Regions from separate parts of the Exiguobacterium sp. Helios genome, predicted to be linked through region 2. Evidence: a T-box and tRNA genes for the amino acid it is inferred to sense, from the RefSeq annotation. Region 2 holds a T-box; the other holds one or more tRNA genes.
What was found. The T-box of region 2 lies ahead of leuS (leucine--tRNA ligase). A T-box ahead of a tRNA ligase gene usually reads a tRNA of that ligase, here a tRNA-Leu.
Positions count from the first base shown of each region.

Region 1 (4,433 bases), 570 kb from region 2:
ATGCAGATGTATCTCGCGGGTTGGTTCGAGCGGACATCTGGAATCGTGTTCGGACGAACGGCAGGTGGTCGGACGATCGAAGATTATACGATCCTAGATGTCTATGAAACGTTTAAAAGACTGTTGAATATCCCGGTGTTTTACGATCTCGACATCGGACATCAACCGCCGCAAATGACACTCGTCAACGGAGCATCGGCAACCATCACGATTCAAGGAAAAGATTCTAGATTAGACATGACGTTTCAGTGATCTAGAAGAGGAGGACAGATATGGCGAGTCGGAAGTTTCAATCGTTAGCAGCGTATAAACGGATACACATCAATCCGGAAACACGTCGGATGACCTTACCTGAACCATTTTATGATGCATTACAGTTAAAAGATGAACTGATGTTGGCGCAGGTCGGTCAAGTGTTGATTATCCGCAATCCACAGGAAATCGTCACGACGGAAACGGATTTGCTGTCGGACATCGTCGACGAAGGTTTCACAGGACAAGAATTAGTTCAGGAATTTGCTTACCGAAAGGCACAACACGAACATCGTCTGCGGCAACAAATTTTACAAGAAGAAGATGCCGAGTCTTCGGCACAATTACAAATTGATTTATAAGAGCAGATGAGGAGTGGAAGCAATGCGAACACGAACAAAAATCGGCTTAGGTGTAATCGGTTCAGGGATGCTCGCGGCGAGTTATTACTTTTATGAAATGGCGATTGCGACCAATCCGAAACCCTTTTTATCCAACAACCGTGATTTGAGTGACGAGATGGTTCGTCTGATGCAACCGGGTCAAACGTGGATCAAAGAACAGCCGCTGGAGCTGATTGAAGTAAAGGCGCATGATGGATTAACCTTACGCGGGCATTACTTACCGCCGCTTGTTCCATCGAATCGGGTCGTCATTTTAGTTCACGGATACGGTGGAGTCGGAACAGACTTAGCCGGATTTGCGTATCTGTATCATCAAGCCGGTTTCCATGTCATGATGCCGGACAACCGAGGACACGGAAAAAGTGACGGGAACTATATCGGATTTGGTTGGCATGACCGTGAAGATTGTCTTCGGTGGACCGAGTACCTGGTGGCCCGTCTTGGACAAGAAAGTGCGATTTTCTTACATGGTGTCTCAATGGGGGGAGCGACCGTTCTGATGACAAGTGGTGAAGTTTTGCCGCCGCAAATCAAAGGAATTATCTCCGATTGTGCCTACACGTCGGTCAATGCCGTCCTTGCCTATCAAATGAAACGGATGTACCGTCTGCCCCATTTTCCATTTTTGACGATGACAAGCATTTTGACGAAAATGAAAGCAGGTTATTTTTTCAGTGAAGCGTCTGCACTTAAACAAGTGAAGCGGGCGACGGTGCCAATTCTGTTTTTACACGGTGGAGCGGATACGTTTGTTCCAACCTCGATGGTCTATGAATTGTATCAAGCCTGTCCGACAGAAAAAGAATTGGTAGTCATTCCGAATGCTGCCCACGCGATGGCTTACTTTGAAGATCCGGACACTTATGATGCGGTCGTCGAAACATTTGTCCGTCGGATTTTAGGCGAACCAATGGAACGCGTGTAAAAAAAATGCGTGAAATCGTTGACATCAAAAACACTATTTAGTATTCTAATAACATAAATAGAAGTCGTCGTGGCGGAACTGGTAGACGCGCTAGACTCAGAATCTAGTGGTGGCAACACCGTGGAGGTTCAAGTCCTCTCGGCGGCATTTTTAAGTGAAAATAGGAGTACTCTTCGTAAGAAGTGGGCTTCTATTTTTTTTATAAAAATTTTTGATTCATGTCCTTAACAAGTTTGTTCGTAAAATTTGAATTTTTCTGATAAAATATGTGTTAAGGAAAAGATTTTAAGGAAATTACAAGGGAGAAGGCATTTGTCTTCAAGAGAGGAGTAACAACATGAAAAAGCATTTATCGGTTTTATTTTTACTGCTCAGCTGTTTAATGGTATTGAGTGCATGCAGTATCGGATCACAGGACGAGGTGTCGAAAGACAAGACGTATAAAGTCGGAATCGATGTCACGTATCCACCGTTCGAATATAAAGACGGGGACACGTACAAGGGGATCGATATCGATCTCATCAAAGCCATTGCAAAGGATCAAGGGTTTAAAATCAAGTTTGAAGCAATGGACTTCAGCGGAATCATTCCGGCTCTTCAAGCGAACCAGTTGGATGTTGCAATTGCCGGTATGAGTATCACGCCGGAGCGGAAAAAAGTCGTCACGTTCTCCGATCCGTACTTTAAAGCCGGATTGATTTTAGTCGTCAAAGATGACAACAATAAAATCAAGTCGGTCGATGATTTAAAAGGACAGAAAGTCGCGGTCAAAAAAGGAACGACAGGTGCAAAATATGCGACGGACAATGCAGATAAACTCGGTATCACAGTCACACAATTCAATGACAGTCCAGCCATGTTCCAAGAAGTCAAAAACGGAAATGCTGCAGCATTGATTGAAGATTATCCGGTCATCTCGTATGCCAACAAACAACAAAATCTTGGTCTGAAACTCGTCGGAGACCGTTTGAACGGGGATAACTACGGAATCGCTGTCTTAAAAGGTGAAAACGAAGAGTTGTTGAAAAAAATCAATAAAGGACTGGCTAACCTGAAAGAAAGCGGCGAGTACGACAAAATCGTCGATACGTATTTGAAATAAGCTATTTGAACGAATGACAAGGGAGTTGAGTCACTGATGGAAGTCGCAAAAACGGCGTTTCCGTTTTTCTTGGAAGGGTTACAGATCACCCTTTATATCTTTATCATCGCGGTCATCGTCGGATTTTTAATCGGCTTGATCGTCGCATTGATGCGTTTATCACCACTTAAGATTTTAAACGGTATCGCCATCGTCTACATCGATGTTATTCGGGGAACCCCCTTTATCGTCCAATTGTTCTTTATCTATTTTGGACTCAACTCGCTCGAGTGGTTGTCCATGGACCGGATGTATGCCGGAATCCTGACAGTTGCGATTAATGCCGGAGCCTACTTTGCTGAAATCATCCGGGCAGGGATTCAATCGATTGATAAAGGTCAAACCGAGGCCTCACGATCACTCGGGATGACAGGACGTCAAACGATGACGCAAATTGTTTTACCGCAAGCCTTCCGCCGGATGTTGCCGACGATTACGAACCAATCGATCATCAGTCTAAAAGATACGTCGTTACTATCGATCATCGGGATCGCGGATTTGACGCAACAGGGACAAGTGCAACAGGCGACGACATTTGAACCGTTCATCGTTTGGACAGTTGTCGGTCTGATGTACTTCGTCGTCATCTATCTCCTTTCATTGTTAGGGAAATTCTTGGAACGGAGGTTTACACTGCGATGAGTATCATTGAAGTAAAACAATTAAAAAAGTCATTTGGTTCAAACGAAGTGTTAAAGGATATTTCGGTTGAGATTCAAGAAAAAGAAGTCGTTTGTGTCATCGGACCTTCAGGATCCGGAAAAAGTACGTTTCTCCGCTGTTTAAACCGGCTGGAGGATATTACAGGAGGGACCGTGATTGTCGATACACACGACATTACGGATCCGAAAGTCGATATCAATAAAGTACGGGAAGAAGTAGGGATGGTGTTTCAACACTTCAACTTGTTTCCGCATAAGACGGTGCTCGAGAACGTGACGCTTGCACCGATGAAGGTTCGGAAAACGGATAAAACTCAAGCGAAACAGCGGGCTTTCGAATTGCTGGATAAAGTGGGATTACGGGAAAAAGCGGATAATTATCCGGGTGAACTGTCCGGTGGTCAAAAACAACGGGTCGCCATTGCCCGTGCTCTGGCCATGAATCCGAAAATCATGTTGTTTGACGAACCGACATCCGCACTCGATCCAGAGATGGTCGGGGATGTTCTTGCCGTTATGAAGCAATTGGCACTCGAAGGGATGACGATGATTGTCGTTACGCACGAGATGGGATTTGCCCGTGAAGTCGGGGATCGTGTTCTTTTCATGGACGGTGGTTTTATCGTCGAAGAAAACATTCCGAGTTTATTGTTTGATTCTCCGCAACACGAACGGACACAGTCTTTTTTAAGTAAAGTTTTGTAAATGATGAAATGAAGCAGGAATGACCTTCAGGGAGGTCATTCCTGCTTTTTTTTGATGAAAACCCCTGTTTTCGCCTAGAGACGTTTCAATCATAAAGAACACAGGGTACAGTCATAAGAAAAACTTATACATTTGTGACGGAGAAATTGGGAATTCGAAACGCACTGACCTAAAAGAAGTAGTAATATAATAACTAAGGCAAACACTTTTGACATACAGGCCTTCGTTAAGGGTTATGTTCGGATGAAATGTCAGGAACATGACGATTATCGAATTTTTATGTCATATGATTTGAAAGCGCTAACAGGTAGAGAGCTGGAAACGTACTGATGCAGTACAGGAGT
Region 1 covers NZ_CP053557.1:1,956,701-1,961,133, reverse strand. The annotation lists gene HNY42_RS10345 (S66 family peptidase) at 1-252, shown strand, start outside; gene HNY42_RS10340 (hypothetical protein) at 273-614, shown strand; gene HNY42_RS10335 (alpha/beta hydrolase) at 637-1,581, shown strand; tRNA gene HNY42_RS10330 (tRNA-Leu) at 1,645-1,728, shown strand; gene HNY42_RS10325 (transporter substrate-binding domain-containing protein) at 1,919-2,683, shown strand; gene HNY42_RS10320 (amino acid ABC transporter permease) at 2,720-3,364, shown strand; gene HNY42_RS10315 (amino acid ABC transporter ATP-binding protein) at 3,361-4,089, shown strand.
Region 1: it encodes a tRNA-Leu, which carries the amino acid that the T-box ahead of leuS (leucine--tRNA ligase) is inferred to sense. The anticodon was not compared.

Region 2 (4,433 bases):
TTGATTCTGGTGGCAGGATTCACATTCATTCGTGCTATACCAAGTAAGGCGATAAAATAAGTTCGAAAGACAGACGCGGTCGTTTGATGCCGCCATCTGTCTTTTTTTGAGGACGCATAATAAACATGTAAAATGGGTATTCAATTAAAAGGAAAATATTAATTGATTAACCAAATTAAAGAAAAAATATGTTTGACGTGTCGTGTGCCGGAGGTGTAAAAGATGAGGCAATGTATTTTCGTTGAAGATCAGCTGACTTGGACATCACTTGTCGAAAATAAATCACTTGATATTTTTTATAGCTATGAATACGTCCGTTTAAATGCACGGGCCGATGAAACGGCGGGACTGGTTTATTTTCAAGGTGCGTCAGGCGAACTGTTTTATCCTTTTTTGAAGAGGCGTATTTTCGACACCGAGTATTTTGATATGATTACACCTTATGGTTATGGAGGTCCGGAAGTTGTTGGTGAACTGACGTTGGAAGAACTGGCAGATGCCAAGCGTTCTTTTCGGCAATGGGCCATGCGTCACAAAATTGTCTCGGAGCTGATTCGGTTTAATCCATTGACGGAAAATCAAAAACGGATAGCGGATTGGACGAAAACGGAATTCATCCGCCACACGACGAGCATCGATCTTCGGCCAACCGTGGAAGAAATCATGCAAACGTTTCATAAGAAAAACCGGAGTATGATCCGGAAGTCATTGGCGTCAGAGCTGACAGTCCGTCGGGGATCAAAAGAAGATTTGCCAACTTTTATCCGTCTTTATTACCAAACGATGGACCGGAAAGATGCCTCTTCCCATTACTATTTTACACCTGAATACTTTGAACAACTGTTTCAGCCGACACAGCTGTGTGAACCGTTATTGTTGATTGCCGAGTGGAGAGGGGAAGCCGTCGGTGGTTATTTCGTATTGCTTGGACAAGAGTATGCACACGGACATTTGATTGGATGTCAACGGGATGAACATAAACTGTTTCCGAATCAGCGACTGGAATATGAGGCGATCTTACATTCCAAGACGGCAGGGATGGTCGAACAACATTTAGGCGGCGGATATAAGGAACGGGACAGTCTGTTTGAAAGCAAGTGCCGTTACACAGGATACCGGATGTTTGAATACCACCAAGGAAAAACGATTCTTCTGCCTCATGTCTATGAAAAATTGTGCCAACGCTATGGAAGTGATCAAGACGTAGACTATTTCCCGGAATACCGCTACCAAGAGACGGTTTTAGCGACATGAATCCACCTGATCGTCTGCGGATGATCAGGTTTTTTGGTAGGCTGATAGCAGGAGGGGAAAAAATGAAAAAAACAGGTCTGATTTTTGATATGGATGGTGTCATTCTCGACAGTGAAATTCAATATTTTAAAGTCCACCAACACATGTTTAAGACGTTATCTATCCCGCTCGATCATACGCAGTATGCGACATTCATGGGGAAAACAGGAGACGAGATGTGGGAAGAACTGATTACACAACATGAGTTACCTCACTCTACGGAAGCATTACTGGCACTCGAACATGAATTATTCCAGCAACACGCGAAGCCGGAAGCATGCGGCCTAAAAGACGGAGTCAAAGAATTGATGGAACTGGCCCGCATGGAAGGATACCGGATTGCGATTGCTTCTTCCAGTTCACTTGAAAAAATCACACGCGTCATCACGCATTATGGATTGACGGTCGATGCGTACACGAGCGGATTTGAAGTCCCGCGGTCGAAGCCGGATCCGGCGATTTTCCGCTTGGCGGCGCAACGGATTGATCAAGCACCGGAGGCTTGTATCGTGATTGAAGATGCAGCGAACGGGATGATCGGGGCGAAGGAAGCAGGAATGGAAGTCATCGCCTTGCTGGATGAACGGATGCCGGCACAAATCCTGCATCACGCGGACCACGTCGTCTCGTCGCATGCGGCAATCGGAGAAATTTTACGGAACCGTTGACGATAAGGGAAGATTCAGCTTACACTAACACATAGATAGTCCATTGCGACGAACTGAAGTAGTAAGGGAGTCATTCCGTTTAGAGAGCTGGTGATCGGTGCAAACCAGTCGGAATCGTCCGTGAACTCGTCAGGGAGCATGATTCGTGAAATCAAGTAGCGAACTCCGGTCCTTCACACCGTTATCCGTGAATCAAGTGGTCTGCTTCAGCAGACAACGTGGGTGGTACCGCGGGAGACAAACCGGTCTTTCGTCCCTATTCCTAGGGGCGGAGACCGGTTTTTTGTATATTCAGAGGAGGAATAGAGATGCCGTACAATCATCGTGAAATCGAACCGAAATGGCAAGCGCGCTGGGAACAGGACAATGCGTTCGTCACAACAGAAGATCCGGAAAAAGAAGGTTTTTATGCGTTAGACATGTTTCCTTATCCATCGGGAGCAGGACTCCATGTCGGACACCCAGAAGGATACACGGCAACGGATATCCTCGCACGGATGAAACGGATGCAGGGGTACAACGTCCTTCATCCGATGGGATGGGATGCGTTTGGACTTCCAGCGGAACAGTATGCCCTTGATACAGGGAATGATCCGCGGGAGTTTACAGCGCAAAACATCGAGACGTTCAAACGTCAGTTAAAAGATTTAGGATTCTCATATGATTGGGATCGTGAAATCAATACGACGGATCCAAATTATTACAAATGGACACAGTGGATCTTTACGAAATTGTATGAACAAGGACTTGCTTTCGTTGACGAAGTCGCGGTTAACTGGTGTCCGGCGCTTGGAACAGTCCTTGCGAACGAGGAAGTCATCGACGGACTGTCGGAGCGTGGCAATCATCCCGTCGTCCGTGTTCCGATGCGGCAGTGGGTCTTAAAAATCACAGAGTATGCGGACCGTTTACTGGAAGATTTAGATGAACTCGATTGGCCAGAATCGGTGAAAGAAATGCAACGGAACTGGATCGGAAAATCGGAAGGGGCGGAAATCGACTTTACGATTGACGGTCATAAAAAACAAGTGACGGTCTTTACGACACGTCCGGATACAATTTTCGGGGCAACTTACCTTGTTCTTGCACCGGAGCATCCGTTCGTCGCGGACATCACGACAGCCGATCATGAAGAAGCTGTTAAAACGTATATCGCATCTGTTCAGACGAAATCAGACTTGGAGCGGACAGATCTTGCGAAAGAAAAAACAGGCGTCTTCACGGGAGCTTTTGCCGTCAATCCGATTTCCGGAGAACGTCTGCCGATCTGGATCGCCGATTATGTCCTCGCGACATATGGGACAGGCGCCATCATGGCCGTACCGGCACATGACGAGCGAGATCATGAATTTGCGAAACAGTTTGACCTGCCAATCATCGAAGTCGTAACAGGCGGTAACGTCGACGAAGCAGCGTACACGGGTGAAGGAGAGCACGTCAATTCACAGATGCTCGACGGACTATCAAAACAAGAAGCGATTGAGACAATCATCGCTGAACTTGAGACGAATCAAGTCGGACGCAAAAAAATCACTTTCCGGTTGCGTGACTGGTTATTCAGCCGTCAACGGTACTGGGGTGAGCCGATTCCGGTCGTCCACATGGAAGACGGAACGATGAAGACGCTCGATAAATCAGAACTTCCGCTTGAATTGCCGATGATTCCGGAAATCAAGCCGTCGGGAACGGGTGAATCTCCACTCGCTCTTGCTGAAGACTGGCTCGATTACACGGATCCGGTCACAGGACTTAAAGGGCGTCGTGAGACGAATACGATGCCACAATGGGGCGGCAGCTGCTGGTATTACCTTCGCTTCATCGATCCGCACAATGAAGAAGCGATTGCCGATCCGGAAAAATTAAAATACTGGCTCCCGGTTGATATTTACATCGGAGGGGCTGAACATGCCGTACTTCATTTACTCTACGCCCGCTTCTGGCACAAAGTCTTGTATGATATCGGTGTCGTACCGACGAAAGAACCATTCCAAAAGTTATATAACCAAGGGATGATTCTCGGAGAAAACAACGAAAAAATGTCGAAATCACGCGGAAACGTCATCAATCCGGATGAAATCGTCAAATCGCACGGTGCGGATACGCTCCGTTTATATGAGATGTTCATGGGACCACTGGATGCTTCAGTTTCCTGGTCGGAGAACGGTCTAGATGGAGCACGTCGTTTCCTTGACCGCGTCTGGCGTCTGTTTGAACGGACAGCGGACATTCAAGATGTGACGACAGTCGATGCGGACTTTGAACGTGTCTACCACCAGACGGTTAAGAAAGTAACGGAAGATTTCACGAATATTCAGTTCAACACCGGCATTTCGCAGTTGATGGTCTTCGTCAACGAAGCAAACAAACAACCGGTCTTGCCACGCCATTTCCTTCGTGGGTTCATTCAATTATTGACTCCGGTTGCTCCGCACTTAGGGGAAGAGTTATGGGAACAACTTGGCTTTGACGACA
Region 2 covers NZ_CP053557.1:2,525,622-2,530,054, reverse strand. The annotation lists gene HNY42_RS13150 (MDR family MFS transporter) at 1-60, shown strand, start outside; gene HNY42_RS13145 (peptidoglycan bridge formation glycyltransferase FemA/FemB family protein) at 223-1,254, shown strand; gene HNY42_RS13140 (HAD family hydrolase) at 1,317-1,961, shown strand; T-box leader at 2,001-2,222, shown strand; gene leuS (leucine--tRNA ligase) at 2,270-4,433, shown strand, end outside.